4 regions of the Evansella sp. AB-rgal1 genome follow, and region 1 is predicted to be linked to each of the others. Evidence: riboswitches for the same ligand, from Rfam matches in the RefSeq annotation. Region 1 holds a riboswitch; each other region holds the start of a gene.
What was found. A riboswitch is a leader RNA that binds a small molecule or an ion and turns the genes downstream of it on or off. The one in region 1 is predicted to bind cobalamin.
Positions count from the first base shown of each region.

Region 1 (8,029 bases):
AAAAAAGTAGTGGATCAAATGAACTCTATTAATGCTTCTGCACAGGAAACTAGTGTAGTAATTCAGGAACTAGATAAAAATTCCGTAGAAATAGGTAAGATCATAGATGTAATAACAGGAATAGCAGATCAAACAAATCTATTAGCACTTAATGCTGCCATTGAATCAGCGAGAGCAGGTGAACATGGACGTGGTTTTGCAGTTGTAGCAGATGAAGTAAGGAAGTTAGCTGAACAATCAAAAGAAAGTGCAAATCAAATAGCTACTTTGATCGCAGCTATACAGCAAAGTACTTCACAAGCTGTAGTAGCCATGAATAGAGGAGCTTCAGAAGTGAGTGAAGGAATGAATCTAGTTGAAGAAACAGGAAAGAATTTTGAACAGATTCTATCATCTATTGAAAAAGTAAGTTCAGAAATTCAGGAAGTTTCTGCTGTAACGGAAGAAATGTCAGCAAGTGTGGAACAGGTGAATGCATCAATAGACGAAGTATCTAGCATAGCAAAAGTATCTGCACAGAATACTAGTGATATTGCTTCTGCTTCAGAAGAACAATTAGCATCAATGGAGGAGATTACTTCTTCTGCGAGTACTTTGGCAGAAATGGCAGAAAATATGAGGGTAATGATATCTAAATTCAGAATATAATTATTCAAAAGGCTTATGGTAAAGGACTATGTTGATTTTAATAATACCCCTCTTGGATAATGTCCATAGAGGGGTATTATATTAAACCCATTTAAACTTTTACTGAAACATCATCAGACTAAATGATAAAAATAATGGGGTAGCATTATTACACTTATGAAAATTAGGTGTTTGCGCAAAATAATAGTGAATTAATTAGGACTCCGTAGTTTATTCTGTTAACCTTATTGTTAGTAACGGAAATTACATAAAAAAAGGAGATAAACATGTTTAACTATAAATTACTTATTCAATATGATGGCGGGCGATATAAAGGCTGGCAGCGACTTGGTGATGACGAAAATACTATTCAAGGAAAAATTGAGAATGTATTATCGGAAATGGCTGGTTATAAAATTGAGATTATCGGCAGCAGTCGAACGGATGCAGGTGTTCATGCCCTAGCACAAATTGCAAATTTTAAGTTAGAAGAGGAAATGGCGGAGGCGGATATAAAAAAGTACCTAAATCGTTATTTACCACAGGATATTAGTGTATTAGATGTAACTAGTGTTCATGAAAGATTTCATTCTCGATACAATACAAAGGACAAGACATATGTATATAAGATCTGGAATGAAGAGCATACAAATCCATTTATTCGAAAACATAGTATGCATGTGGAAAAAAACTTAGATCTAGAAGAAATGAAAGAAGCTAGCAAACACTTCATTGGAGAGCATGACTTTACTGCATTCTCCAATGCTAAATCGAAGAAAAAATCCATGGTGCGAGAAATATATTCGATCGAACTAGAGGAAAAGGCTGGACTAATTGAAATAAGCATCCGTGGAAATGGGTTTTTATATAATATGGTTCGGAAAATTGTTGGTATTTTAATTGAAGTAGGTTTAGGAAAACAGGAAATTCATTCCATTGCAGGAATGTTAAAATCAAAGGAAAGATTTCCAGCACTCATGGCAGAACCACAAGGATTGTTTCTAGAGAAAATTAGTTTTTCGAGTAAAAACCTCAAATAACAATTTCTAAATAATGTAAAATAATCAGAAACAGAGTCAGAAAGCTTTGGACTCTGTTTTTTTTGTACGTTAGGAATTTTAGTTTCACTAAAGGATTAAAGTGTAAGAAAACTAAGCCTTTCGTCAATGAGGATTTGGCGATAAACCTTAGTTTTTCTTATTATAGAAATACCAAACCGAAATGTAAGATTGTAGTTATGTTAGTATTATGAATACTTCATCTATATGCCGAGTATTTGTCATCTTAGTCATACCGATTTTCTATACAATACATCATCCACTTTTTTTCACAGTAAAAATGACTAATCCTTCTTACTTGATTTCCATAGATGGCGAAAAGGACACTTCGTTAAAGAAGAATCATCATCTCGTAGAAAATATTGTTTCCACTCAAAATTATCACTTTCTCCATAGCTATTAAGATCAGGATGTATAGAAATAGAGTCATAGTTTTCAAGTCGAGCCCTTATATGATATTTTATATTTTGTGCATGGGTAGGAGAGTTATTGAACTCCGTTAAAACCCACCTCGGTGTGATTGCTAGCATCATTGTTGGAAAATATCTGCTTTTTCGATTTGTATGTGCTGGTGTGGCACAATACATAAAGTATTTTTCCCTATGAAAACAGAATTCCCAGAGGGAGTTATGAGGATCTGTAGGGATTTCTTCGGGCCATTTTTCTTTGTCCACGTTAGTTAAGTCACTTAAATGATTCCAAAATAATTGCTCATACTGTTCAATTGTGTAGGAGTCCTTCATCTCCTGTGGAATATCATAAAACACAATGAGTGATGTGTAGTTTCCTAGCTTTTTTGATGATTTCGAGAACTCCGTTAATACATGAGCTAATTCGTCTACCGTCTCAGTTTTCCTAGGATCGCCAAGAAAGCCATAGCAAAAATGATGTAAAGTATATCCGATTGTTGCCGGAATACAGGGAAACAGATTATCTTTATCTGTCATTGTTTCCTCAAACTTTTCTAGATAATATTTCTCTGTATTAGAAAGACTGTGGGATGAAAACTCGTCCTTTCTATATAATCGTTTCATTATACTCACCTCTGATTCAATTGATTTTACAATCTATTCAGAAAAGGAATCATATGGTGGATGTCTTACTAAAAATGGGCGTTTAGGTAGTTTATATTGCACTAATCTCATAGGAATAATATAAAATAACTGTATACAACATTTTATCTATATGATATAGTAAGTAAAATTACATATCGTGTAAGAATTGGTGCCAAGCAAAGGCTTGGCTTAAAAGGGAAGAACGGTGAAAGTCCGTCGCTGTCCCGCAACTGTAAATCGGAGCAAATCACGAAGACCACTATCATAATGATGGGAAGGTGTGAGGAGCATTGAAGATAAGCCAGGAGACCTGCCAACTTCTAGTACACACCAAATACCTACGTGGAAATAGGTGGTGAAATTAATTTGTACGACAAACGAGTTATGAGTTGCATGTGAAGCATGCTTTCTTAGGTGTACCCATTACTTGCTTGTATAGCCATTTCCCTTCCGTGGAGATGGCTTTTTGTGTTTGGAAAATATGTAATGAAAGAAAATAGTGCAAATATGAGGAGGAACTTTGGGAATGAAAGTAATTAGTACAGCTGTTGGATATCCGTATATTGGAGAGAATCGCGAATGGAAACGTTGTTTAGAAGCCTATTGGAAAGGTGAATTACAAGAGGAGACCTATCTAACAAACATGAAATCTATTCGATTGGAAAACTTGAAACGTCAGCAAGCATTGGGGTTAGAATTACTAACAGTAGGTGATTTCACCTTTTACGATCGTATGCTTGACCATGCGACTATGTTTGGGATGGTTCCTGATCGTTATCAGTGGAAAGACGACAAGGTAGATCTATCAACATATTATGCTATGGCTCGTGGGGCTAATAATGCAGTAGCTTGTGAAATGACAAAGTGGTTTAATACTAATTACCACTACATTGTACCGGAATATGAAGATCAACAACTTCGATTAACAAGAAACTATATTTTAGATTACTATCAAGAAGCGAAGCAAGAATTAGGAATAAATGCTAAACCAACGATAATAGGTCCCTATACGTTTGTACAGCTAACGAAAGGGTATGATGAAAAGTCGAAAGCTTTATTATATGTAAAGCTACTTCCTCTCTATGTACAATTATTGCAGCAACTTGTTGATGCAGGAGCAGAATGGATTCAAGTGGAGGAACCTGCTTTGGTCTTAAGTTTATCCGAGGATGATGTAAAGCTAGTGCAAGAAATTTATAAGCAAATAGCCACAGAAGTACCAAGAGCTCAAATCATGTTACAAACATACTTTGAGGGTCTTTCCGCTTATGAAAAATTGTCGCAATTACCTGTTGCAGGGATTGGGCTTGATTTTGTACATGGAAAAAAAGAGAATATGAACTCTATTCGAAAATATGGATTCCCTGAACAGAAAGTATTAGGAATTGGTATTGTAAACGGTCGAGATATATGGCGAGGCAATTTGGCAGAGATGTCAACGGATATAAATGCAATTGTAAAATTAACGAATGCAAAACATACTTGGATACAGTCTTCATGCAGTTTGCAACATGTACCTGTAACTACGAAAACGGAAACGAACTTAGATAAGACATTAACGAATGCTCTAGCGTTTGCAGATGAAAAAGTGTCCGAAATACTGGATGTTTCCATCTTCATAAAAGAAGGTGAGTGGTCGAATAAGAATTGCTTATCACAAAGTATGCAAGCAATCGATGCATTAGCAAATCATGAAAGTAGAAAAAATGAAGTAGTAAAAGAACTTCTATTACACGTGCAACCAGAAGATTTTCAAAGACCTATGTCTTATGTGGACCGCCAAGTCTTACAACAAAAAGTACTACAACTGCCGGATTTTCCAACAACAACGATCGGTAGCTTCCCTCAGTCACCTGAAGTAAAACGTACACGGACTGCGTGGAGGAAAAAAGAAATTACAGATGCAGTTTATGAAGAGTTTGTTAGAAAGGAAACAGCTCGTTGGATTCAGATCCAAGAAGATATTGGACTAGATGTATTTGTACATGGGGAGTTTGAGCGAACAGACATGGTGGAGTATTTCGGTGAGAAGCTAAGTGGTTTTGCATTTACTGATAATGCTTGGGTTGTGTCCTATGGATCTCGTTGTGTGAAGCCACCAATTATCTATGGAGATGTGGAGTGGACAGCACCAATGACAGTGAAAGAGGTAAAAGAAGCTCAGCAATTAACTTCGAAGCACGTAAAAGGAATGTTAACAGGTCCAGTCACGATTTTGAATTGGTCCTTCGTTCGGGATGATATTTCTCGAGATCAAGTGGCAAATCAAATTGCCTTAGCTCTAAGAGAGGAAGTCCGAGCATTAGAAAATGCAGGAATCGCTATTATCCAAGTAGATGAACCTGCATTACGAGAAGGACTTCCATTGAGGAAAGAAAATTGGGAAGAATATCTTTCTTGGAGTGTAAATTCCTTCAAGTTAGCAACATCTCGCGTGGAAAATGAAACTCAAATTCATACCCATATGTGCTATTGCGAATTTAACGATTTTATTGGTCCAATTCGTGCCCTTGATGCAGACGTTATTTCCATTGAGACATCAAGAAGTCACGGAGAATTGATACACTCATTAAAACAAAGAAACTATGAGCTTGGTATCGGCTTAGGGGTTTACGATATTCATAGTCCAAGAGTTCCAAGTGTAGATGAAATAAGTAAAATATTGAACGATGCTTTAGAGGTTATTACAAAGGAGCAATTTTGGGTAAATCCAGATTGTGGCCTAAAAACAAGAAAGGAAGAAGAAACGATAGCATCATTGAAAAATATGGTGAAAGCGGCACAGAAGTTGCGTAAAGAGCAAGAGTTAAGGGTCTAATTATAACAGCTATCCAGAAAATACACTAGTTAGTGGTAGTCAAATTTATCTAGTATTACTAATTTTGTTGGATAATATTCCATTCGCTCCAGTCCACTCCTTTCCTGTGGGGAGTTACCGAGCCACCTTCACGACTTCGTCACTACGGTGTCTCGCCTCTACTCTACTTCCCACTGGAGTTCGTGGACTTGCGCTCATTCCATATAAAGTGAAGAGTACTAACTATACTCATAACGTTTTTTCATCCGTCATGGTGAAAATTTTAACTTTCATGGAGGTCTATCATGTAATTTCCATTGTAAGCAACAACGTATATTCCTCTTGATAATTCTAATAATAAAGAAAAAGGAGGGATATTTATGGCGAAAAGAAGTGGGAAAACAGACGCAGACCAAAAGAATAAACAGGGATTTGACTCTAGTAAAACGGATTCTGAGTTCGCAAAAGAACCTGGAAGTGCTGCAGCTAACCGAAAACATAAAGAAAAAGCGAAAAAAGAAAAAGCATCCAAAAATCAGGGAGAATGGAAAGGGATGCACTAATTTCATTTTTAGAAAACAGTATGGGTGTAGAGATCAATACGATCTTGGAGCTCCTACTGTTTTTTGTTTGTGTAATCAATGTATAATAGAAACTACCATACAAGCATGGTAGTTTTATTTCGATAGTATTAATAGCTTACACAAACTAGATGGTGTCAAAAGGAATACAAACGGTTCGGTAAGGGAGATAGAATATGAGTGAAAATAACTTGAATAAAAAAGTTCTATTTAATGATGGTTGGGAATTTTCTAAAAGTAGTCTCGGAGTTTCGGATCATGAATCGTTACATTTTAAACCAATCGATGTACCGCACGATTGGCTTATTTATAACACATTGGATTTATATGAAAACAGTATAGGCTGGTATCGTAAAACATTTACATATACAAAAAAAGAGGACCATGTTCTCCTTTATTTTGATGGGGTCTATATGGATTCGTCTCTTTATGTAAATAAGCAGTTTGTTGGTGAATGGAAGAATGGATACTCTTCCTTTGAACACGAGATCACAGATGCTCTTGTTGAGGGAGACAATGAAATTATTGTGAAGGTTGTACACCAGAGTCCAAATAGTCGATGGTACTCAGGAGCAGGTATATATCGAAATGTTTGGCTTAAAACAAGAGCGAAAACGCACATCATCACAGATGGAATTTATGTTTCTACAGAACAGAGAGGTAATGACTGGTTTGTAGAAATCGATACAGAGTTAGAGATAGACCAAGATGTCCAACTATCACACGTTGTTTTTTATAAAGGAGAGCAAATAGCATCCTCTCACGCAACTGTTACTGCGGAAGGAGATTCAACTACTACGGACCGTCAATCCATAATCGTAAAAGATCCTTTATTATGGAATACAGACGATCCGAACTTATATCAACTTGACACGACATTGGAGCTATCTACTTCGGAAGTACTGGAAAGAGTATCTCAAAACCTTGGTTTTCGAACAATGGAGATGGACCCAAATAACGGTTTTAAGCTAAATGGGCAAAAAATGAAGCTAAATGGTGTTTGCGAACATCACGACTTAGGTGCGTTAGGAGCTGCGTTTAATACATCTGCGTTAAAAAGAAGGTTCCATATTTTAAAAGATATGGGTGTAAACGCTCTAAGAACAGCTCATAATATGCCCGCAGTTGAGTTCATGGATTTAGCAGATGAAATGGGATTCCTTGTTGTTACAGAAGCGTTTGATATGTGGGAACGACCGAAAACGCCTTATGATTATGCGAGATTTTTTAAGGATTGGGCATATAAAGATGTGAAAAGCTGGGTGTTACGAGATCGAAATCATCCAAGTCTCTTAATGTGGAGTATAGGAAATGAAATTTATGATACTCATGCAGATGAGCGAGGTCAGGAATTAACGAGAATGTTATTGGGGTATGTGAAGGAATTTGATCCAAAAGAAAATGCGAAAGTCACTATAGGATCGAATTATATGCCTTGGGAAAACGCTCAAAAGTGTGCAGACATTGTCAAAATTGCAGGATATAACTATGCGGAAAAATACTATGAGAAACATCACGAAGAGTATCCTGATTGGATTATTTATGGAAGTGAAACATCTTCTATTGTTCAAAGTAGGGGGATTTATCATTTTCCTTTTGAAAAATCCATTCTAGCTGACGATGACGAGCAGTGCTCGGCCCTTGGAAATAGCACGACAAGCTGGGGAGCAAAGTCGATTGAAGCCTGCATCTTGGCAGAACGAGATACGCCTTTCTCACTAGGGCAATTTCTTTGGACTGGATTTGATTATATTGGAGAGCCAACACCATATCATACGAAGAATTCCTATTTAGGGCAAATAGATACAGCTACGTTTCCGAAAGATTCGTATTATATTTATCAAGCTGCTTGGACTGATTATAAGACAAAACCGATGGTGCATCTTTTCCCGTATTGGGATTTCAATAAAG
Region 1 covers NZ_JBGUAU010000016.1:1,228-9,256, forward strand. The annotation lists gene ACERII_RS14455 (methyl-accepting chemotaxis protein) at 1-648, shown strand, start outside; gene truA (tRNA pseudouridine(38-40) synthase TruA) at 915-1,667, shown strand; gene ACERII_RS14465 (YqcI/YcgG family protein) at 1,970-2,719, opposite strand; cobalamin riboswitch at 2,891-3,072, shown strand; gene metE (5-methyltetrahydropteroyltriglutamate--homocysteine S-methyltransferase) at 3,267-5,558, shown strand; gene ACERII_RS14475 (hypothetical protein) at 5,918-6,100, shown strand; gene ACERII_RS14480 (glycoside hydrolase family 2 TIM barrel-domain containing protein) at 6,295-8,029, shown strand, end outside.

Region 2 (8,029 bases), on a different contig from region 1:
GCCAGGTGCAACGCGAATCGTATCAAATTCGTTGGCCGCTGTTACTGCTGCAGAAATGGTTGGAAAATCAGTCGGTACAAAAATTTCGTTTGCCATTTAATATTCCCTCCTTAGCTATAAAGTATGAAAAATTAGTAGAATTGCTTGGACGAATATATTTATATCCTTATTTTTCTCAATAGATGGACCTGAGATCCCAGGAAACCATACTTACTAGGGGAAAATAGATAACACTAAGTTATCGTTTGAAAGTTTTTTTGAACAAAGAGCTCACATGGAGTTGGTTCCATAAAAGCGGCTCACCTAATAGAAACTCTTAATCAAATTGAAAGAGTGCTAAGATTTCCAAATTAATTAAAGAGGAAATCGTAATGGAACTGTTACTTGATGAAATAGGACGTATAGGACCTATAGTAGCTTTTGGTAGACCAATTGAAAATAGTTGTAAATGGCTGTTCAAATTCTTATAACGATAGAGGACCAGATTGCTCCTAACGGTTATTTCATACCTTAACTGCCGAAGTTATTTATGAACATTTAAGCGGTATAAATGCTTTAGGCATCAGCAAATTTTGGATAAGGAAGCAGTCAAAATTCGCATATTATCTATAGTAAAAACAGATTGAAGTTTAACTAATAAGGAAATAAGCCAATGAACAGGTATGAACCAAAAGCAAGTACAACGTTTGGTAAAAGAATTGGAACCCGATGGTGTTAAGATTATTGGAAAGGGAACTGGAACCAAATATATTTATTCTCCTTAACACACTCTCACCATAGGGGCGGCATGATATAATCTGCCTCATGAACCCTAGATAGAAAAGGGTTCACCTATGATTTTTTAAAAAAATGAATGAAGCTTCCTCGTTAGTTATATAAACTATTGAGGAAGCTTCTTATTTATAGTAAATAATAAAAGACGATCCTTCCAAAGTGATAGGATTGTCTATTCTACTTCCACTGGAGGTTGATGAGATATCTATAACTGTTCTAAATAAGCTTGATGAAGCTAATATGACCCCATTTATATAATATTATTGTAAATGAATGTTCTAAAATGGTAGCTCATCATCCTCAATTGGTTTACTTCGTTTTAATTTCTTGGTATCTGAAACAAAATTTTCGTCCGAGGAATTACTCGTTATAATCTTACCGCATTTAGGACATCCAATAAATACATCATTTAAATGAAATCCTACATACCCATGTGTGCATTCTTGTATATCAAAAATATCTTCCCAATCCATCTCAAATTCGTAATCACAGTCTTTACAATATAATTCACAAGTACCAAAGTCCTCTTTTTCTTCAACTTTCTTTATGTTTTTCCTTTTTTTCTTACCCATAAAACACACTCCTCTATAAACAATTCTAGCGTGTATACTATACATTTGCTACTAAGCCTTTAGAAAATAGGCAATTGTTCAATTACTATGAAGGATTGCACTATTAAATAAGTGCATTATTGGCTAAACTAGAGTTAAAGATTTTAATGATTGGAGTAGGCTTATGGATATTCAAGAACAGCTCGCTCAAGCTTTAAAAGAGATTGATAGACTAAAAAAAGAAAATACACAATTAAAAAGGGATCTCTCTAAAGTTCAAGGTCGTAATAAATCATATAGTGAAACATCTAATATAAAGAAAACCCCGACGGATTTTTCTCCTAAAGAAAGAGCTGCAATCTTACTATTTATGAACCTCTTTCGGGGAAGGTCTGACGTTTTTGCTCATAGGTGGGAATCAAGTACCACAGGTAAATCTGGGTATTCACCTGCATGTAAAAACGAGTGGGATAAAGAACTTTGTCGAAAACCGAAAATCAAATGTCAGGATTGCGCTTATCGGTTATTCCCTCCCTTAACTCCCCAAGTCATTTACGAACATTTGAGTGGCAAAAAAACAATAGGAATTTATCCTTTGCTTGAAGATAATACTTGCTATTTTCTGGCTGTAGACTTTGATAAAAAGCAATGGCAAGATGATGTACATGCATTTATTGAAACCTGTAAAAACATAGGGTTACCATATCACATCGAACGTTCTCGCTCAGGAGAAGGGGCTCATATTTGGTTCTTTTTTGAAAAGGCAATAAGCGCCTCGTTAGCTAGAAAATTAGGTGAGATTCTTATATCCAAAACAAGCGAAAAACGCTTCGATATTGGAATGGATTCATTTGATAGAATGTTCCCTAACCAAGATACATTACCCCAAGGTGGTTTTGGCAATTTAATAGCTCTGCCATTGCAAAAACATGCAAAAATGAGAGGGAATAGTGTGTTTGTAAATGATTCATTTGTGGAATTTGAGAATCAATGGCAATATCTATCGTCCATAAAAAAGATATCTGAAAAGGTGGTTAAACAAATAGTATCGAATTTCTCTGAGGAAGAAAGTTTTATCAAGATAAAAGAAAAAGTAGAAAATTTTAGCGTGCCAGAAGAAATAACTGTTGAATTAAATCACGGTATTGAAATTCCTAAGCTGTTATTACCTAGTAAATTACTATTTGAATTACAAGAACTAGCGACATTTGGAAATCCAGAGTATTTTAAAGCGCAGGCAAAGCGTTTTTCTACTCATCGGATCCCAAGGAAAATCGATTGTACACAGATTGATGAACATTCGCTCATTTTACCAAGAGGTTTAATGGAAAAAGTGAAGGAAATATTCTCGAAAAATAATATATCTATTAAAATAGTTAACAATCAGTTTATAGGGAGGACTATCGAAGCTAAATTTCATGGTCAACTAACTTTCCAACAAGAGGATGCTGTTACTTCCATGGCTAGTAGTGACAATGGAGTGTTAGCAGCAGCTACTGGTTTTGGAAAAACAGTGACAGCAGCAGCGTTGATTGGTAGAAATAAAATCAATACACTTATCGTTGTGCATCGAACACAATTAGTTGAACAGTGGAAAGAGAGATTATCAACTTTCTTAAATATTCCAGTAAAAGAAATTGGTCAAATTGGTGGTGGGAAAAATAATCCAACCTTTAACATTGATATATGTACAATCCAAACTCTTAATCGTAATGGTGTAATAAAACCTGAGTTACATCATTATGGTCAAATTATCGTAGATGAATGTCATCACATTTCTGCCGTCAGCTTTGAAAAGGTATTAAAAGTTGTCCAAGCAAAAAAAGTGTATGGTTTAACAGCGACCCCTGTTAGGAAAGATGGGTTACACCCGATAATATTTATGCAATGTGGACCTATAAGATATAAAACGAATAATAAACAGCAAGCCAATATTCGCCCATTTAAACAAACTCTTGTTAAGAGAAGTACATTAATGAAAACGAATGAAACTGACATACAAGCTATCTATTCTTTGTTATCTACTAATAAACAACGAAACGAAATGATTTTTAATGATGTTTTACAGGCTCTAGACGAAAGACGATCTCCAATCGTGTTAACGGAACGTTTAGACCACGTAAATGAGCTATATGCCCTATTCAATGGTTTTGCTAAAAACATCATTATATTAACAGGTGCAATGAAGAAGAAAGAACGACAACAAGCCCTAGACAAGTTAATAAAACTACCTGATAGTGAAGAGAGGTTGTTGATTGCAACAGGGAAATACGTTGGAGAAGGCTTTGATGACTCTAGATTAGATACGCTCTTTCTAACTATGCCAATCTCTTGGAAAGGCACATTACAACAGTATGTAGGAAGGCTTCATCGAAATCATAGTGATAAAAATGAAGTGAAAGTGTATGATTATGTAGATTCGAACGTTGATGTTTTACAGAAGATGTTTGAAAAGAGATTAAAGGGATATAACAGTATTGGTTATAACCTAAATAGTGAAAACAAAGAAAATAGCCAACAAATTCAATTATTCTAGGAATTTGAACGAAGAAAGATAATTTAACAATAGGGTAGGTATATCTAGAGCAGAATGGTATTCTCAATTTAAGTACAGGTTTGTGTGAGAGAGGTGAATCCGATGTTTGAACAAATCAATCAAAAAAAAGATCTTCTAGATGCGAATCGACCGTTACCCAAATATACAGTCAAAAGCCTGCGTGAAAAATTATTACTCGAGTGGACATATAATACCAATGCGATAGAAGGAAACACATTAACGATCAAGGAAACAAAGGTAGTTTTAGAAGGAATTACGGTTGGTGGTAAAACGTTGCGTGAACATTTGGAAGTTCTTAATCATCGTGATGCTATACAATTTGTTGAGGAGATCGTTCAAAAGGGAGAACCTTTGTCTGAATGGGAGATTAAGAATTTACATTGACTTGTACTAAAGGGGATTAATGATGAATATGCAGGTGTATACCGAGACCAGCAAGTTTTTATTTCTGGTGCTAAACATATACCTCCAGTTCCTATCCTTATAAAAGAGGAGATGGAGCAGTTGATGGTATGGTATGAACAAGCAGAAACGAACAAAATGCATCCAGTTGCTCGTGGAGCTATGCTACATGCTATTTTTGTTGGTATTCACCCATTTTTTGATGTAAACGGCTTCACAGCACGCTTGTTGTTAAATTTAGAACTCATGAAGGATGGTTTTCCACCAATTGTTATTAAAGTAGAAAATCGCCTAGCTTATTATGTAGCCTTAGATAAAGCACATACAGAGAAAGATTACGCTGACTTTATTAAGTTAGTGGTAAGTGAAGTTGAGGATTCATTAAACCTGTATTTAAGTACATTAAATAAGTATACATAGTTACATATACAGCAGATCCTCCCTGATACTCTTTTCTAAATAAACAAGTCCTTGCTCACGTCATACAACATGAGCAAGGACTTTTATAATATAGAAAAGCAATTTTTAAATTTAAAAAGTTGTCTAGCACTAGGCGTCAACAACTTTTCCCCGATGGCAGTTGTGTTTGATAAATGCGACAAAAATAAAAACTCGCGTGGGATTTCTTTCTGTAGGGTTCTAAATTAACAACCCATTTTCGTAGGATGATTTTTTATTTTTGATATCACAATAAGATTAATAGTCCTAAATTACTTAGCTGAAGTACTATCATAGTGAAAAATAGCTTCCTCAAGGAAAATCAGAACCTCTTTATTTACAGGATATAAGTCTAATTTTGCGGATGTTTCTTCAGACTTCCTTACTTCCCAAAACTTCTTGATTAAATCTGGATTGTCTCCAAAGGATTCTTTAGCTAATAAATCTACATCAACAGCAATTAGTTGTCCCTCTATAGAACTAGGAGAGTTTCCGTTGTCTAAGCATAATTGTACTCTTTTTACTATGTTTACCCATTTTATAGTAAGGGGATCTTCTAGTTTGGGTAGATTTGCAGATAATATTGAATTTTCCTCATTACTAAATAACTGACTCCAAAGTTGCTTTTTTCGATCCTGTTTTTTTCTTTTTTCCTCATCCGATACTATAGGTGAGAGCTGGTCCCACTGAATTTTCCCCTCTAATTTTAAAGTGTTTAATAGTGTTGTTGTATGTTGAAGTGATAAATTTAATTGTTCGATAGTTGTTTCAAGCTGCATTTTATGTACAGTCAAAATCTCCTCTGTTGTAACTTGATCAATGATTGTTTTTATGTCTTTCAATGACAGGGAGGTAGACTTCAATAGTGCAATTTTTTCTAGAAGCAACATATCATCTTCGGAATAGTAGCGTGTTCCATTTTCTTTTTTTAACGAGGGTACTACCAAGCCAATTTTGTCGTAATAACGTAATGTACGTATAGTCATATTTAGTTTCTTTGCAACTTCACCAGTTGAAAACAGAATCATTATGAACTACCTCCAGAAAAAAGTTTGCAGGTGACGTAACGTCACCATTTACACTGAATTTACCATAAAACATCACTAGGGGGTAATATAAATGGTTAATGATGCACTAAATAAAACGATTAACTGGTCTTGGAGAGATGTTATTAAATTACTGTTTATTACGTTTGTTTTTGTGCCAATTTTTATTGAATACGTATTGCATGAATTTTTCTATATGCTTTTTCAGGATAGCTTGTATTCAGGCACATTAATGGGACTAGTTATGGCGATTGTATTTACAGTTTCCTTATACTTGATTGCATTAAAACCATATGGGTATTCATGGAATACGGTTGGGGTAAGGCGCTTTTCAAATGGATATTGGAAGTGGATTGTTGTATGGTCAATAATATTAATTATAGGAAGTGTCATCATATTAGTGCTGATGGAATTTTTTAATATCAGTTGGGAAAATGAAAAAACGGAATCATTACAAAGAAATATAACTTGGTACACTTTTGTTATTGGTTTCGTGTCTGCTGCAATCATCTCGCCGATATATGAAGAGATTTTTTATAGAGGTTTTTTATATAAATGGTTCCGTGGGAAATATGGAATAGCAGCTGGAATGTTTATAAGTTCGTTTATTTTCATGGTCGTTCACATCCCAACATACAATACGCTACCTATAAATTTTATCTCAGGCCTTGTGTTTGCATGGACATATGAGAAAACGGGCTCAGTTCTACCAGCTATTATTATTCATGGTATATATAATGGTATTGCTGTAGTACTGACATTATTAGCATGATAATTCAAGAATATGTTTATTTTGATATTTCTTTACAACAATAGAAAATATAGGGTTTCTTTGTTATCTCTGTTATAAATATTGTAGTATTAAAAGTAAAAAATCCTTTTTATCAATAATAATAAAAGTTACAATTAATATGTTAGACTTTTAACTATACATAATATTTAAAAGACAAGTAGGTGCCTTTATTAAAGTAAAGGTTAAAAGGGAAGTTGGTGAAAGTCCAACACGGTCCCGCCACTGTAATCGTTATTTAAAGCTACAATTAGCCACTGTACATACAAGTATGGGAAGGTGTAGCAGAGACGTAAGTCAGGAGACCTGCCTATTTGTAACTTTTGTGTTCCTTCGAGGAAAAGGATGCTTAAGGGATAAGTGTGAGCTTAAATGGGGCTATAACTTAGATTTTTCTAGGTTTTTGTTATCTCATTACCTTAAACGTCTTTCTAAGAAGAAAGGCGTTTTATTTTTGTTGAAAAATATCATTTTAAATTTACTGGAGGTATGAAAATGAATAAACGTAAAGAAGAACAGCGTGGATTGACCCTTGTTTATACAGGGAACGGCAAGGGAAAAACAACGTCTGCATTAGGACTAGCTTTAAGGGCGATTGGTAGAGACTTTAACGTGAAAATATACCAATTTATAAAGTCTCCTGAAAGGTCCTATGGAGAAAAAATAGCTCTAGAAAAATTAGGAGTAGAAATGGTACAACTTGGAATTGGCTTTACATGGACAAAAACTCCTGAAGAACATAGAGAGGCTTTAAGAAAAGGATGGCCAATCGCACGAGAAGCAGTAATGAGTGGGGAGTATGATTTGGTCATCCTAGATGAATTGAACAATGCCCTTGCTATTACCCAATTTCCTATTGAAGATGTTTTGCCGATTCAGGAGGTAATAGATTTAATTAAAAATAAACCTGCTCATGTTCACCTTGTTATTACTGGTAGAGATGCGAATGAGAAAATAAAAGAAATTGCAGACCTTGTGTCGGTAGTTGAGCCAGAAAAGCACTATTATGACGAAGGTATTCCTGCTGTAAAAGGTATTGAATATTAATTGTAAATATGGAGGTTCCAAAAATGTCTCAACGACGACTAGTAATAGCTGGAACAGGCAGTAGTGTTGGAAAAACGACAGTAACCATCGGTATAATGTCTGCCTTTCAACAAATGGGGTACACTGTTCAAGGATTTAAGTGTGGTCCGGATTATATTGATCCATCGTATCATACAGCAGTAACCGGTCGACGATCCAGAAATCTAGATAGCTGGATGTTATCTCATTCTGTTTTAAGAGAGGTCTTACACCGTGGTAGTGATGGAGCGGATATATCTATTATTGAAGGGGTCATGGGTTTTTACGATGGAAAGGACCCAACAAAAGATGAAGGAAGTACAGCAGAAATAAGTGTGCTGATCGATAGTCCTGTTGTATTAGTTGTTGATTGCTCAGGAATGGCACGGAGCGCAGCAGCGATTGT
Region 2 covers NZ_JBGUAU010000015.1:113,512-121,540, reverse strand. The annotation lists gene ACERII_RS14360 (right-handed parallel beta-helix repeat-containing protein) at 1-96, opposite strand, end outside; gene ACERII_RS14355 (hypothetical protein) at 1,053-1,346, opposite strand; gene ACERII_RS14350 (TOTE conflict system archaeo-eukaryotic primase domain-containing protein) at 1,510-3,861, shown strand; partial or broken gene ACERII_RS14345 (Fic family protein) at 3,964-4,704, shown strand; gene ACERII_RS14340 (MerR family transcriptional regulator) at 4,995-5,750, opposite strand; gene ACERII_RS14335 (CPBP family intramembrane glutamic endopeptidase) at 5,842-6,540, shown strand; cobalamin riboswitch at 6,704-6,886, shown strand; gene ACERII_RS14330 (cob(I)yrinic acid a,c-diamide adenosyltransferase) at 7,054-7,605, shown strand; gene ACERII_RS14325 (cobyrinic acid a,c-diamide synthase CobB) at 7,629-8,029, shown strand, end outside.
Region 2: another riboswitch for cobalamin. It lies ahead of ACERII_RS14330 (cob(I)yrinic acid a,c-diamide adenosyltransferase); the one in region 1 lies ahead of metE (5-methyltetrahydropteroyltriglutamate--homocysteine S-methyltransferase).

Region 3 (8,029 bases), on a different contig from region 1:
CTCGTCGGGGAAATATTTCGTTATATTGGCCAGAAGGGAATGTGGTTATTCCAAAAGGGGTTTATGAAAAATATGCTCGTATTCCAGAGTATAATACGACGGTGGTAGTGGAGAAAGCGGATACGTTTCATGCGAAGAAGGATACCAAGTATGTAGAGCGACAAATGGACGACTTAGAAACGGAAATAAGTTAAGTGGGAGATTTCGCGATGAAAAACAAGGTGATGCAAACGCATGTGATAAAGAAATATGAGCAAGGTGTTCTTCAGGATGCGGATGACTTGATCGTGTTGGAAGAGCCATTGACAATTACGGTGAATGGCCATGAATTTGGAACAATGCTCTGTACGCCAGCGGATTTAGAGGAGCTTGTCCTTGGTTTTTTGGCTTCAGAAGGGGTGATTCGGCGGGCAGATGAGGTTGACTCCGTATTGATTGATGAGGGAAAGGGCTTTGCATATGTGGTGTTGAAAAATAAGCAGGGGTTTGATCCAGAGGGGGCATTCTCGAAGCGGGTTATAGGATCATGCTGCGGAAAGAGTCGTCAATTTTATTTTCAGAGTGATGTGCGGGGTGCTAGGACAATTTTGAGAGCACCTAGTATTTCTGCTAAGCAGTGTTGTCATTTAATGAGTACGATGCAGGAGCAGGCGGAGGATTTTAAGCAAACGGGAGGTCTTCATAACGCAAGTCTTGCTTCCGTGGATGGGATTCTTGTTACGCGATCTGATATTGGGCGGCATAATGCACTAGATAAGCTTTTTGGATATTGTTTGCGAAATAATGTTTCTTTGAAAAATAAAGTAATTGTGTTTAGCGGGAGGATTTCTTCGGAAGTGTTACTGAAGGTCTCCAAAATTGGTGTGGGAATTATCATTGCTAAATCAGCACCAACTACGTTAGCAATTGAGTTGGCGAGAGATTTGGAGATTACCTTGGTGGGGTTTGTCAGGGGAGATAGGTTTAATGTTTATTCGAGAGGAGATAGGGTGGTGGGGTAGGGGGAACGTTTATGTAGTGTCAACAAGGTTCAGAAACAGGATATCGCGTTCCATGGAGCGTTTATGAGACGCGAACAAGGATCAGAAACGGAATCTCGCGTTCCATGGAGTGTTTATGTAACGCGAGCGAGGATCAGAAAAAGAATAACTAATTGATATATTTGCTATTTTTAAAAATACAAATAATGTTTCATCTCCCTATTAAAACAAACTTCACATAACTCCCAGCTAACCTATTTTTCCAAAAAAAAATCTAGGACATTTGCCTAAAAAAATATGTTTTTAACACTTAAGTATTGCAATTGTTTCCTATATTAGATAAACTCAACATACTACATCATGTTTAACGGCAATAATAAAACACTATATATTGATATTTGATTAATAGGTGCTAGTAACATAGCTTGATAGGGAATTCGGTGAGAATCCGAGACTGTCCCCGCAACTGTAAATGCAGACGAAATGAGAACGACCACTGTACTGTTCGGCTGAAAGGCCACTGTATGGGAAGGCTCAAAGTAGGAGGAAGCATAAGTCAGGAGACCTGCCTATTTTTCACGTATTCATGGCTTCGGGGATTGAGACCGTGAACGGCAGGGTATTTTTGTATTGCCCGTTTACAGGACAACGCTCCTATTAACATGCCGTTCAAAGCTCTTTCCATCGAGGGAAGGGCTTTTTCTATGCGTAAAAAGCCTACCATATAATCTAAATCATAGATAGATAAAGGGAGAGTGTAACGATGGGGATTAATGTTATGGAGGATACAAATACAAAATTGCAACAGGAGTTTGCCCACCTAAATTGGACAGGTTGGACATTTGAGAAGTCAGGGAAAGAGCTAATATTAGCTGCACTCGATCGTATATCCATGCAAGAGCCAGACTGGACATATGTTGCTGCTAGAATACGTCTCAACCAGTTATATAGTAGTGTTGCCCAATCACGCTATACGAATGGAGCCACTGTATATGAACAGTTTGAGCAGGTCGTCCACAAGCTAGTTGAGAAAAAACTATATCGTTCCACATTACTAGAAGCCTATACGAACGAAGATATTCAAACACTTGGACAAGCGTTAGAACGAGAGCGAGATAAGAAATTTACCTATTTAGGATTACATACATTGGTAGACCGGTACGTAACAAAGGATTTCGACGGATCTATCCTTGAGCTACCACAAGAACGATTTATGATCATAGCAATGACACTGATGCAAAAGGAGCCGCAACACCAACGAGTATCTCTAACCCTTGATGCATACTGGGCACTTTCAAATTTATACATGACAGTAGCAACACCGACACTAGCAAACGCAGGAAAGACTCACGGACAACTCTCTAGTTGTTTCATCGATACGATCGAGGATAGTTTACGAGGAATCTTTGATAGTACAACGGATGCTGCTACATTAAGCAAAAACGGTGGTGGGATTGGAATCTACCTTGGAAAAATTCGTGCGAGAGGCTCGTCCATTAAAGGCTATAAAGGCACATCTTCAGGGGTACTCCCTTGGATGAAACAGCTTAACAATACGGCAGTAAGTGTGGATCAACTCGGTCAACGACAAGGGGCAATCGCCGTTTACCTTGATGTATGGCATAAAGACATTTTCTCCTTCCTTGATGCGAAATTAAACAATGGAGACGAAAGAAAACGAACGCATGACTTGTTTACAGGTGTGTGCCTACCGGACTTGTTCATGGAAAAAGTGGAAGCGCGAGAAGATTGGTATTTGTTTGACCCACATGAAGTGAGACAAGTAATGGGGTTTTCCTTGGAAGACTTTTTTGATGAAAAACAAGGTTCAGGTAGTTTTCGAGAAAAGTACAAGCTTTGTGTAGAAAACCCAGAATTAACGAAGGAGTCTGTACCAGCAATTGAGATTATGAAACGAGTGATGATCTCGCAACTCGAGACTGGAACTCCCTACATGTTTTACCGAGACCAAGCAAACCGAATGAATCCCAATAACCATTGTGGGATGGTATATGGCTCCAATCTTTGCACAGAAATTATGCAAAACATGAGTCCGACGTTTGTGAAGGAAGAGGTAACGAAAGACGGATCCATTATTATTACAAAACAACCTGGTGACTATGTTGTTTGTAATCTTAGCTCCATCAATTTAGCTACGGCTGTTACGGATGATGTGCTAGAGAGACTGATTCCTATCCAGGTGAGAATGCTAGATAACGTGATTGATATAAATGAAATCGAAGTTCCGCAGGCGAAGCTGACGAATGAGAAATATCGCGCCATTGGACTTGGCACATTCGGTTGGCACCATCTTCTTGCTTTGAAAAAAATAAAGTGGGAGTCGGAGGAAGCAGTGGAGTTTGCTGATGAGTTATATGAAAAAATTGCCTATTTAACAATTGAATCTAGTATGGAGTTGTCAAAAGAAAAGGGATCCTTCAAAGTATTCGAAGGATCTGATTGGGAGACAGGTTCATTTTTTTCAAAAAGAGGGTATTCGAACGAGAAATGGTCTGACCTGACAGCAAAAGTGAAAGAGAACGGACTTCGAAACGGATATTTAATGGCGGTTGCTCCTAACTCGTCCACGGCAATTATTGCGGGTACAACAGCATCCATCGATCCGATTTATCGAAAAGAATATGCGGAGGAAAAGAAGAACTTCCGAATTCCAGTTACAGCTCCAGACATTTCAGCGGAAACAACGTGGTTTTACAAAGCAGCACATGAAACGGACCAACACTGGAGCATAAAGCAAAATGGTGCGAGACAAAAGCATATCGATCAAGGGATTTCCTTCAATATTTATGTGAAAAACACAGTGAAGGCGAAGGAACTGTTAGATATTCATGTTGCGGCTTGGAAGGAAGGCTTGAAAACGACGTATTATGTTCGTTCCACATCAAGCGAACTAGAAGATTGTGAGAGTTGTTCGAGCTAATATAGAGGTTTGAACGAGGGGATATCCCCTCGTTCAAATTGCAAGTTAAATAGATGGAAGGGGTAATCAACACATGAAATTACAAGAAAGAAAGTTGTATGATGTGACGGCACCGAATGCGTCCACAGGGATTATTAATGGAGAGAGTTCGAACGTGTTAAATTGGGATGATGTTCGTTTTCCATGGGCTTATCCTTTATATAAAAATATGTTAGCAAACTTTTGGACACCGTTTGAAATCAATATGTCCAACGACGTTCGTCAGTATGATTTGCTAGAGTCTCATGAGAAAGAGGCGTTCGATAAAATTATTGGACTGCTAGCGTTTTTAGATAGTATTCAAACGGACTATTCCATGCAAGTAGCGCGGTATTTAACGGACTCTAGTTTGTCGGCGTTAATGACGGTTTTATCGTTTCAAGAGGTCGTTCATAACCAAAGCTACTCGTACGTTTTATCAAGTGTAACAACGAAGTCAAAGCAGGACGAAATCTTTGAGTATTGGAAGCATGACAGTGTTCTTAGGGAGCGAAATGATTTTATTGCTCAAGGATATGAAGCATTTGTTAGCAATCCGACTCCGCAAACATTCTTGGAATCGATTGTGTACGATGTGATATTAGAAGGACTTAATTTTTACTCGGGATTTAGCTTTTTCTACAACTTAGCACGTAATCAGAAGATGGTATCAACGTCCACAATGATTAATTATATTAATCGGGATGAGCAGCTTCACGTGCATTTGTTTGCTAATATTTTTAAAGAATTGCTTAGGGAAAACCCAGAGCTAAATACACCTGAAAATCATAAATTTGTTCAACGTACATTTACGAAAGCGGCGGAGCTAGAGATCAACTGGGCAAAATATATCATCGGGGATAAAATCCAAGGCATTGATATAGATGAGCTAGAAGCATATATCAAGTTCATGGCGAACAAACGAGTGAATGAACTAGGTGTAGAGAGACCGTTTGAGGGCTATCGTTCCAACCCAATGCGCTGGATAAAAATATACGAAGACGTAAATAGCGGGAAAACAGACTTCTTTGAACAAAAATCACGCCAATACACAAAAGTATCAACTGATAACGGATTTGACGATTTGTAAAAATGAAATAGGGGATGGGGATCAAGTTGAATATGATAGAAACACTACAAGCAATCTCGGAGAATTGCTGTGAAGAGGGGAAAGAAAATGCCAACGTGGATGGGGGAACTCCACTTGGTAAGCTAGGCCAATTTGCGTCATTAACAGCAAAATGGTACACAGACGAGCATCTACTGACAGAAGAAGTAAGAAATGCAGAAAAGGAAAATCTCATCTATATACACGACAAAGATTTTTATCCAACAGGTTCAACAACATGTTGTCAAATCCCGTTAGGAAAACTATTAAAAAGGGGTTTCAACACAGGTCATGGGTCCATTCGACCACCAAAGACCATAGAAACGGCATTATCTTTAGCGTCGATTATTTTACAGGCTAACCAAAACATGCAGCACGGTGGACAAGCTTTCCCATGCTTTGACTATGATTTAGCGCCGTATGTTCGGAAAACCTATGAGTCTTACTATGACTCTAGTTTTTCAGAAACCGAAGAAGAGCGGGAGAAATTGGCTTGGGAAAAAACAGAGAAAGCTACATACCAAGGATGCGAAGCGTTTATTCATAATGCTAATTCCATGCACTCCAGAGGTGGGGGGCAAATCCCTTTCGTATCTATTAATTATGGTACAGACACCTCCAAAGAAGGTCGGCTGCTGATGAAGCAGTTGCTGTTGGCAACACAAGCTGGCTTAGGAAATGGAGAAACCCCTATTTTTCCTATTCAAATCTTTAAGGTGAAGGATGGGGTAAGTGGTAAAGAAGGGGATCCAAATTATGACTTGTTTCAGCTTGCTGTGGAAACAACCAGCAAACGGTTATTCCCTAATTTTAGTTTTCTAGATAGCGCCTTTAATAAGCAATTTGATACTGGTGATCCTGAATCTGAGGTTGCCTACATGGGCTGCCGAACGAGAGTGATGGGAAATATTCATGGCGATGAAACATCCATTGGGAGAGGGAATCTATCCTTTACATCCGTGAATTTAGTTAAGATAGCTCTACAATCAGAAGGGTTTCTTTCCAATTTTTTTGCGAAACTGGAGAAGGTGTCAGATCTAGTTGTAAGGCAATTGTTAGAACGTTTTCGGTTTCAATGTGAGCGACGAGCAGAAGAGTTTCCGTTTTTATATTCTCAAGGAATTTGGAGAGATGGAGAGGAACTATCAGCTAATTCCTCGGTGGCTGAGTTGTTGAAGCAAGGAACGTTAAGTTTAGGATTTATTGGCCTAGCGGAAGCATTACTTGTTTTAACAGGAAAGCACCATGGTGAATGTGAGGAGACATGGGAATTAGGACAAAAGATCGTTTCTTTTTTGCGGAAAAAAATGGACGATGCCACTGCTGAATTTGGGTTAAACTTTTCGTTGTTGGCAACTCCTGCAGAAGGGTTATCAGGGAAATTTATCAAAAGAGATCGTGAGCACTTTGGAGAAATCGATCATGTAACAGACAAGTCTTTTTACACAAATTCGTTTCATGTGCCTGTACAGTCGACCATCTCCATTGGAGAAAAAATTAGAAGAGAAGCGCCATTTCATACGCTTTGTAATGCAGGTCATATCACGTATATTGAATTGGATGGAAATGCGAGTGCTAATCCAACCGCTATGATGCAAATTGTGAAGCTGATGAAACAGCATGGGCTTGGCTATGGGTCGATCAATCATCCTGTGGATCGTTGTAAAACGTGTGGTTTTCATGGAATGATTGGGGAGAGTTGTCCGCAGTGTGGAGAAAAGGATGCTTCTAATATAGAAAGGATTCGTCGGATTACTGGCTATTTAGTAGGTGATCTGAAGCGATGGAACAAAGCGAAGAAAGAGGAAGAGCAGAAGCGAGTGAAACACAGATGGTAGTGTCTTCGATAATTCATGAGTCCATTGTCGACGGAGAAGGTCTACGAACCGTCCTATTCTTTGCTGGTTGTCCACATCAATGCTTTGGCTGTCACAATCCAAGCACTTGGAGCATCAATAACGGCGTTTCGTATACTGTAGAAGATTTGATGGAGGAGATTGAAAAATATCCTCATGATGATGTCACACTCTCAGGTGGTGAGCCGTTTTTTCAAGCAGAAGCGATTCTTCCCCTTGCTAAACGCATAAAGGGGGCGGGGAAGAATCTTTGGATTTATACAGGGTATACGTGGAGTGAGCTTTTGCAGCGTGGATCTACGTATGAACTAGAGCTTCTTCTGTTAGCGGACGTTATCGTCGATGGACCATTTATTCTAAAGGAGATGGATGTCACCTTACCTTTCCGCGGAAGTAAAAATCAACATATCATTAGAATTAATAGTTTAGAGAGAGAGGAAGTAGAAGAGAGGTTGAACGCAGTTGTTGGGTAGTTTGTTTTAAAAAACCGCCCATCAGCGGCAAACCTCAGTTTTTGTCCTTGGGGCGGCTCATAAGGACAATTACGGGCTTTTAGCATGGTGTTTTGTCCTTATGAGAGGTTCATAAGGACAATTTCGAGCATTTCTCATGCAATCTTGTCTTTATAAACAAAATACTTCAAAAAGAAAATTCCCTTCTTACTAGAGAACTTCCTTTACTCTACCTACCTGTCCATCTTGTAAGCGAACTTTGATCCCGTGTGGATGGTTGCTTGATTTTGTTAAAACATCCTTCACAATACCTCTTGTAAGTTTTCCAGTAAGTTGATCTTGCTTTAAAACGATATTCACTTCTATACCAGGAACAATATCTTTCCTTGATTGTCCATTCATTTTGTCATCACTCCTAATCTTTCATGAAGAAAAAGTTTTTCACTTCCTTCTCCATTAATGTACCGTAACTATCTAGGTTATACAAATCTGTCACAGTCCAAATGTGAGATGTTTGGTGTGAATATGTTAAAATGAATGTGCTTACATTAGTGAAAGAAAAATTAAACATTGGAGTGTGAAGGTAATGAAGTATCGACAATTAGGAAATACGGATTTACGTGTGAGTGAATTGAGCTTTGGTACTTGGGCAATTGGAGGTAACTGGGGCACAA
Region 3 covers NZ_JBGUAU010000003.1:137,032-145,060, forward strand. The annotation lists gene ACERII_RS03430 (FdhF/YdeP family oxidoreductase) at 1-194, shown strand, start outside; gene fdhD (formate dehydrogenase accessory sulfurtransferase FdhD) at 210-1,001, shown strand; cobalamin riboswitch at 1,371-1,567, shown strand; gene ACERII_RS03440 (ribonucleoside-diphosphate reductase subunit alpha) at 1,759-3,921, shown strand; gene ACERII_RS03445 (ribonucleotide-diphosphate reductase subunit beta) at 3,995-5,029, shown strand; gene ACERII_RS03450 (anaerobic ribonucleoside triphosphate reductase) at 5,062-6,885, shown strand; gene nrdG (anaerobic ribonucleoside-triphosphate reductase activating protein) at 6,879-7,376, shown strand; gene ACERII_RS03460 (YwbE family protein) at 7,566-7,757, opposite strand; gene ACERII_RS03465 (aldo/keto reductase) at 7,942-8,029, shown strand, end outside.
Region 3: another riboswitch for cobalamin. It lies ahead of ACERII_RS03440 (ribonucleoside-diphosphate reductase subunit alpha); the one in region 1 lies ahead of metE (5-methyltetrahydropteroyltriglutamate--homocysteine S-methyltransferase).

Region 4 (8,029 bases), on a different contig from region 1:
AGAGTTAGCAAGGGTTTAAATCCCATAATAGACAGGGCTGCGTTTTCCACAAAAAGGGAGGAAGCCTTTGATCGCTTAGCTAAAGTTGTTAGAGAAAATATTAAGTTAGATGAAATTTATAAGAAAATGAGTGAATATCAAAAAGCATAGGGATAGAAGGGGATGGACAGTAAATGAGGAATACAATAGAGGCAATTCGGCCGGTCGATAAGACTGTAGGAAATGACGTTCAGGCATATTTACATACACTCACAAAGCCAATAGGTAGTTTAGGGATGTTAGAGTCACTGGCAGTTCAGTTAGGGGAAATTACATCCAATAAATTTCCTGAAGTGTCTCCGCCAGGAATTATCGTCTTTGCTGCAGATCATGGTATAGCAGATGAAGGGGTATCAGCTTATCCAAAAGAAGTAACAGCACAGATGGTCCATAATTTTTTACAAGGTGGAGCAGCTATCAATGTTCTTGCAAAACAAATTGGGGCAATGTTTCAAATTGTTGATATTGGTGTATCTACTTTTATTGAAAGTGAAAATCTCGTTAATAGAAAAATACGTAACGGAACAGGCAATTTTTTATATGAAGATGCCATGAGTAGAAAGGAAGCTATTGATGCTATTGAGGTTGGAATAGACGTAGCTACCAAACTTATTCAGGATGGTGCTAAATGTATTATTCCTGGAGAAATGGGAATTGGAAATACAACTAGTAGCAGTGCGATCCTAGCGATTCTTTCACAAGAGGATATAAGCATGATTGTCGGATCAGGTACAGGAATAACAGAAGAACAAAGAAAGTATAAAGAAAAGGTTATCCAAAACTCTATAACAAGCCGAGAACCGAATCGAGAAGACGTAATGGACGTTTTAGCAAAAGTGGGAGGCTTAGAGATTGCAGGGATGACAGGAGCTATATTAGGAGCTGCTAGTAAAAAAACACCGATTTTAATTGATGGTTTTATCAGTACTATTGCAGCTTTGGTGGCGGTGAAGCTTTGCGAACACGTAAAAGATTATTTAATTATTGGTCATCAATCAGAGGAAAGAGGACATCAAATTGCTTTAGAGATGTTAGAGTGTAAACCAATACTTAATTTGCAGTTAAGACTCGGAGAAGGAACTGGGGCAGCACTTGCCTTTCCTCTACTTAAAGCATCGGTAAATATTTTACAAGAGATGGCGACTTTCTCATCTGCAGGAGTTACAGAAAGGGAAAAACAATAATTAAAATATTTACAAAAGTAGAGTCCTAATTTATACTAATCTTCAGAACAAAAAAACGAATAAGGAACAACTTGGTTTCTTACATACAAAATTATGTAAGATGAAAAGGGAAGTTGGTGAAAGTCCAACACGGTCCCGCCACTGTAAACGTTGAGGAAGGCTAACATATCTCCACTGTGGATAGTAAGTAATGCATGGGAAGGAGTAGCTAACCGATGAAGCGTAAGTCAGGAGACCTGCCAGGGTGTGTTTTTTAAGCTCCTTCGAGGAAAAGGATGTTTAATATGCATGGTAGTTTATAAAATGGATTACCAGTCTGTCATACTGTCTAATCATAGATAGTGGATGTACATTATATGCATTTATACATTCGACGCTCTTTCTTAGGGAATAGCGTTTTTTTTGTTGTAAAAATAGGGAGGAATTGAAATGAAGAAAGAAATTTTTAAAAATTGGGGTCTAGGAAGTTTTATACTATTTTTAACGATAGTTTTATTAACTGCCTGTGGTACACCTAATGAAGAAGAAGGACAAGCTAATAATACTAATACGAATGAAAATGCCAATGAGCAAGTTGATAATGATCAAACGGAGGACACAGCAGACCAATCACAATTTCCAGTAACGATTGTTGATGATGCAGGAAGGGAAGTAACAATTGAAGAGGAGCCTGAAAGCATCATTTCTATTCAAGCAAGTATTACTGAAATCTCTTTTGCCCTCGGTTTAGGGGATAAAATAGTAGGAGTATCCGATTTTTGTAATTACCCTGAAGAGGCACAATCCGTTGAAAATGTTGGTGGACAAGATATGAATGTGGAGCTTATTTTAAGCATTCTTCCGGATATTGTTCTTGTAACCGATTATCATCATAATAATCATGGAGAAATCTTGTCTCAGTTTGAAGAGGTTGGGATAAAGGTAGTTGTTATAGGAAGTAAATCCAACTTCAATGAAGTATATGAATCGATTGCATTAATCGGCCAAACAACAGGAACTTCCAACGAAGCCGAAGCAATCATTTCTGACATGAAGGAACGTCATGAGGTATTAATAGAGAAGGCGGAAGAAATTACAGACAAAAAGAGAGTTTGGGTTGAGGTATCCCCAGCACCAGATATTTTTACAACGGGGAAAGGTACATTTATGCATGAAATGCTAGAGTCTATTCAAGCAACAAATGCAGCAGAAGATCATGAGGGATGGGTAATGCTGTCTGAGGAAGAGATTGTTCAGCTACAACCAGATGTAATTATTACAACCTACCATACAGAAGATCTTCAAGGGGAAGTCTCCTCTCGTGATGGATGGACAGAAGTTCCAGCTGTAAAAAATGGACAAATTTTTGATGTAGAAAGTGATATTGTAGTTCGACCAGGACCACGTTTAATCGAAGGAGTGGAAACTCTTGCGAAACTCATCTACCCGGAAGTTTTCAAATAGGAAAATTATTTGGCTTTACGTATTCAGTGGAGGGTTTGTACTAGGTACAGCCCTCCTTGGTTTATTAGTAAGTAGTGTTAGTGTTCCTATCCCCACAATATTTCATATTATTTTAAATAACAGTATTAATATAGGATGGCTTGAAGATATCCCAGCCAATGTAGAGTCTATTATTTGGAACATTCGACTTCCGAGAGTGTTACTTGCTTTTTTCGTTGGAGCATCATTAGCATTAGCAGGTGCAGCCTTTCAAGGATTATTACGGAATCCTCTTGCTGATCCATATACAATAGGGGTTTCCTCTGGAGCGGCTTTAGGAGCTGTTATCGTTTTGTTTTTTCAAATAAGTATCGTAGGATTAGGGGGATATACTCTTCCAGTCTTATCTATTATAGGAGGCTTTATTGCCCTACTTATTGTGTTTGGTTTAGTCAGGTTAAGTAGTAGAAGTCTAGCGATAGAAACCATCATCTTAGCAGGAATTATTGTAAGTGCATTTATTAGTTCTATTATTTCCTTAATTATTGCGTTAGGTGATCGAGACTCCATGATACAAATTATATATTGGCTTTATGGAAGTGTTCGTATGAGGGGTTGGAGTCATGTTCAATTGCTAATTCCCTTTATGATAACGGGAACACTAATTCTTTTAATGCATTATCGTGAACTAAACGCTCTTGCACTTGGTGAAGAAGCTGCGGAACAGATTGGTGTTAATGTGAATCGAGGAAAAATACTAATCTTAATAGGTGCATCGTTATTAACAGGATCCGCGGTTGCGGTTTCTGGATCGATAGGTTTTGTGGGGCTAGTAATCCCTCACCTTGTTCGTCTTATTTCAGGTCCTAATCATCGCCATGTTCTCCCGTTGTCGTTATTAACAGGCGGAGCTTTCCTAATTTTGGCGGATTTAGTTGCTAGAACGATTATTGCACCGAAAGAATTGCCAATCGGTGTTATAACAGCATTAATAGGCGCACCAGTATTTGCGTTTCTGTTAATGAAAGAGCGTATTGGTAAGGGGGCCAAATAAACCATGCTTTCGTTAAAGGGTATTGTAGGAGGATATGCTAATACTCCTATCATTAAGGGAATTGATTTAAAGATTGAAAGAGGGGAATTCTTTGCTTTGTTAGGTCCTAATGGAAGTGGGAAAACAACTCTGTTTAAATTAATCACAGGGCAACTTCCTTTACTAAAAGGGGAGAGTATAATTGATGGACAGGCCCTCTCCTCTCTTACTGCGCTAGAGAAAGCAAAGAAGATTGCAGTTCTTACTCAGGAGGCGCATGTGTCTTTTGATTACACAGTGGAAGAAATTATTAGCCTCGGTCGTTATCCATATCAAAAAGGTTTTTTAAAAAATCTTTCGAAAAAAGATTATGAAGTTATGGAAAGCGTTATGGAGATAACGAAAACAACAAATTTTGAAAAAAAACCATTTCGAACGTTAAGTGGTGGAGAAAAACAACGTGTTTTATTAGCCAAAGCACTGGCGCAAGAACCGGAGATGCTTCTCCTAGATGAGCCTACAAACCACTTAGATATAAAGCATACGTTTCAAATGCTTGATTTATTAAAAGAGTGGCAACAAGCAAGAGGATTAACGATCTTTGCTATTTTACATGATTTAAATGTTGCTTCTCTGTATGCGGACCGGGTCGGCCTATTGCATCAGGGGAAATTTTTAGAGGTTGGGGATATTAATACGTTAAGAAAAGAAGACCAATTAGAGAAGGTTTATGAAGTGCAAGTCAAGACACAATCACATCCAGCTATTCCAAAACCACAGCTATTAATGACACCGAACTTTAGAGAGACGCCTGAGTGTAAAGACTTTTTTCAATCATATTCTATAGAAAAAAACGAGAAGTATGTTCATCTTACTTTCGAACAGCCACTACGTACCATATCTAATGGGGTTATTGGAGATGGAATACAGTGGATCAAACACTTCTGCAATTTTCATGTGGAAAAGCACTACAATTGCTCTGAACCAGACAAAGACATTCAACGTTGGATGGAAAAACATCATATTCCTCATGAACAATCAGTTGGGATGATGACTGCCGTCAATTTAGAGGATGTGATAGTGTCTAAGAAGCGGGTTGGTGATAACCACTCTATTATGGCAGTTGTTACAGCTGGAACAGGAAATGCAGTAGACATATCTTCTAAGGTAAAGGCGATGGAGGATGTGAAAATAGGTACGATTAATACGATGGTGTTTATTGATGCACATTTTACTGATGGAGCACTTGTAAACGGAATAATGTCAGCAACAGAAGGAAAGGTAAGAGCGCTTCAAGACCTTCAAATAAAAGACCCTCTTTCTAACACATTTGCTTCTGGAACGTCCACTGATAGCGTGGTCCTGGCGGTAACTCAGCAAGGGGAAAAAACTCCGTATGCAGGATCTGGTACACTTATTGGTAAGGCGATTGGAGAAGTTGTGTATGAAGCAACAACGAATGCTGTAAAAAAATATTTGAAAAGAGTAAAAGTAAATGATAATTCATAATCTGTTTACGTTTCATGAACTAAGTTTATTTGGGTTCATAAGTCTCGCTATAATTGGTGCAATTGTAATAGATCTCCTTATTGGTGATCCACGCTGGATCCCCCATCCTGTCATTCAGATAGGAAAACTAGTTTCTACCCTGGAAAAAAGATGGAATAAAGGGGCAGGTCGCAAAATAAAAGGTTTCTTACTTACAAGTACTGTGCTTACAATCGTTTTTCTTATAACTCTAGGGGGTGTCTATCTCGCATATAAAACTCACTTTATCATTGGCATAGTCGTAGAGATTTACATTATTTCTACGACTATTGCTATAAAAGGATTAAGTTCTGCTGCGATGGATGTATTTAGCCCCCTCACGCAAGGGAATATGAAAGAAGCAAGGAAGAAGCTAAGTATGATCGTTGGACGAGATACAGACCAATTACAAGAAAGTGATATTGTAAGAGGAACAGTGGAAACAGTAGCTGAAAATACAGTAGATGGAATTACTGCGCCCTTACTTTGGGCAGTTATTGGAGGAGCTCCTTTTGCAATGGTTTATCGAGCTATAAATACCATGGATTCTATGGTGGGTTATAAAAATGAAAAATTTGAGAAGTTTGGATATGCATCTGCAAAGCTCGATGATATAGTAAATTGGATTCCAGCACGGTTAACCGCCTGTACCATGTTACTGACTTCTATTTTTATAAAAGGATCTCATAAAAAGCAAGCCATATATGTAACAATGAGAGATGCCAAGAAGCACCCAAGTCCGAATAGTGGTTGGCCAGAAGCAATGGTGGCCGGATTGATTGGTATTCAGCTTGGTGGCGTAAATTTTTACGGGGGCCAAAAATCAGAACGTGCAACAATGGGCGATCCGAAGGAAGTACGGACTGTTTCCAATATCAAACAAGCCATCCTATATATGCATGGAGGCTGGATTGGCTTTGTTTTTCTCGTGCTACTCTTTGTATTCTTTATAGAAAAATGATAATGGAGGTGAAAGAATGAAGTGGCCAAGTCATGGCGGACAGCCAGAAACAATGAAACAACTATTTCACATGGACAAGGAAAAAGAAATCCTCGATTTTAGTGCAAACTTAAATCCATTAGGTCCTCCTCCTTGGTTAAAGGGTGAAATCTATCATTCATACACTACGATTACGAAATACCCAGACCCAACCTATTCTAACTCCCACAACGCATTAGCCGACTATGAAATGATAACAAAGGATAAGGTGTTGCTTACAAATGGGGGAGCAGAAGCAATTTTTTTAGTTGCTAAACTATTTGAAGGTGGCAAAGCGTTGATAGTGCAGCCTACATTTGTGGAGTACGAGAGGGCTTGCGAGCACTACCATATTACTACAGAAGATGTTTTTTTAGAGGAAAGTAATGAATTTCAGCTACCTTTAGAGTTAATCTTAGAGAAGATGGGTGAAGCTGATGTAATTTTTCTTTGTCGCCCCAATAATCCCACTGGTACCTTAGTAGATGAAAAGAGTTTACATAGAATACTCGAAAAAGGGCTTGAAACGAATACGTATGTTGTTGTAGATGAAGCTTTTGTAGACTTTCTTCCTTCAACAAAATTATCTCTGACAAGCTGGCTTCCGTCCTATCGTAATTTGGTTTTATTACGTTCATTAACGAAAATGTTTACCATCCCAGGTCTTCGAATCGGTTATGTTCTGGCAAATGAACATGTCATTGGAAAAATAAAGTCATGGCAACTTCCATGGAGTATAAATTCATTTGCAGATGCGGTTGTTCCTAAATTACTAGCAGACGATAAATATGTAACAAGGACCCGTAACTGGTTAGGGTCAGAATCCTCTTATGTTCTAAACAAATTAACGGATTTAGATTTTTATGTGTCAGAATCTAAGGTGAACTTTTATCTCCTACAAGATAGTAAAAGACCTGATGATACAGAAGAATTGTTTCAATATTTATTTAAAGGTGGGATCTTAACAAGACATACCCACAATTTTAAAGGGCTGAATGGGAATTATCTGCGTATTGCAATTCGGTCGTCAGATGAAAATAATCAATTAATAGACAAACTTCGAGAATGGAGAAATAGATGATGATTGTCTTTGTTTCAGGTGGAGCTCGTTCAGGAAAAAGTAGCTTTGCAGAAGAGCTAGCAAATGAATCGTATTATTCCGTAAAGGGAAAGTTCTCCAAAAGCTGTTTATACTACGTTGCTACTGCCAAGAGAACCGACAAAGAGATGGATAATCGGATTAACATTCACCAACAACGTAGAAGTGGACAATGGGAAACGATAGAGGAGCCATATGATATCGCAAATCTTTTATTAGAACTGAACAAGGGAGATGTGGTTTTATTTGATTGTTTAACCATATGGTTAAGTAATAGAATGTTTGATTTAAACGATGCTTTTGATCAAATAAAGGTGAAATTTCAAAGCTGGCTGAAAATTGCGAAGGAAAGGGAGATAGTTTTTATTATCGTATCGAATGATTTAAATGAAGGGGTTCCCATCCCTAATCAAACTGTCCATAACTACATTTATAATCTGGAGAACTTGCATCAAGAGATAATCCTTTATTCTGATCAAGTGATACAAATGATTGCTGGCCTTCCAACGTATTGGAAGGGGGAAAGAAAATGAAGAACTTCATGTACGGATTTTTATTAGCGATGCAATTCTTGACGAGAATTCCGATTCCCCTTTCGTGTCCATGGAATAAGGAAACGAGTAAGTGGGCCCTGCGTAGTTACCCTGTTGTGGGCTTGCTTTTAGGTACAGTCATAACGGTTATTACGCTGTTCCTCAACACTTTTATACCAGAGGTCATGCTTACCTTAGTAATAATAACTTTGT
Region 4 covers NZ_JBGUAU010000015.1:103,159-111,187, reverse strand. The annotation lists gene ACERII_RS14320 (cobyric acid synthase) at 1-150, shown strand, start outside; gene cobT (nicotinate-nucleotide--dimethylbenzimidazole phosphoribosyltransferase) at 174-1,223, shown strand; cobalamin riboswitch at 1,279-1,481, shown strand; gene ACERII_RS14310 (ABC transporter substrate-binding protein) at 1,653-2,666, shown strand; gene ACERII_RS14305 (FecCD family ABC transporter permease) at 2,632-3,699, shown strand; gene ACERII_RS14300 (adenosylcobinamide amidohydrolase) at 3,703-5,187, shown strand; gene cbiB (adenosylcobinamide-phosphate synthase CbiB) at 5,174-6,166, shown strand; gene cobD (threonine-phosphate decarboxylase CobD) at 6,183-7,265, shown strand; gene ACERII_RS14285 (bifunctional adenosylcobinamide kinase/adenosylcobinamide-phosphate guanylyltransferase) at 7,262-7,816, shown strand; gene cobS (adenosylcobinamide-GDP ribazoletransferase) at 7,813-8,029, shown strand, end outside.
Region 4: another riboswitch for cobalamin. It lies ahead of ACERII_RS14310 (ABC transporter substrate-binding protein); the one in region 1 lies ahead of metE (5-methyltetrahydropteroyltriglutamate--homocysteine S-methyltransferase).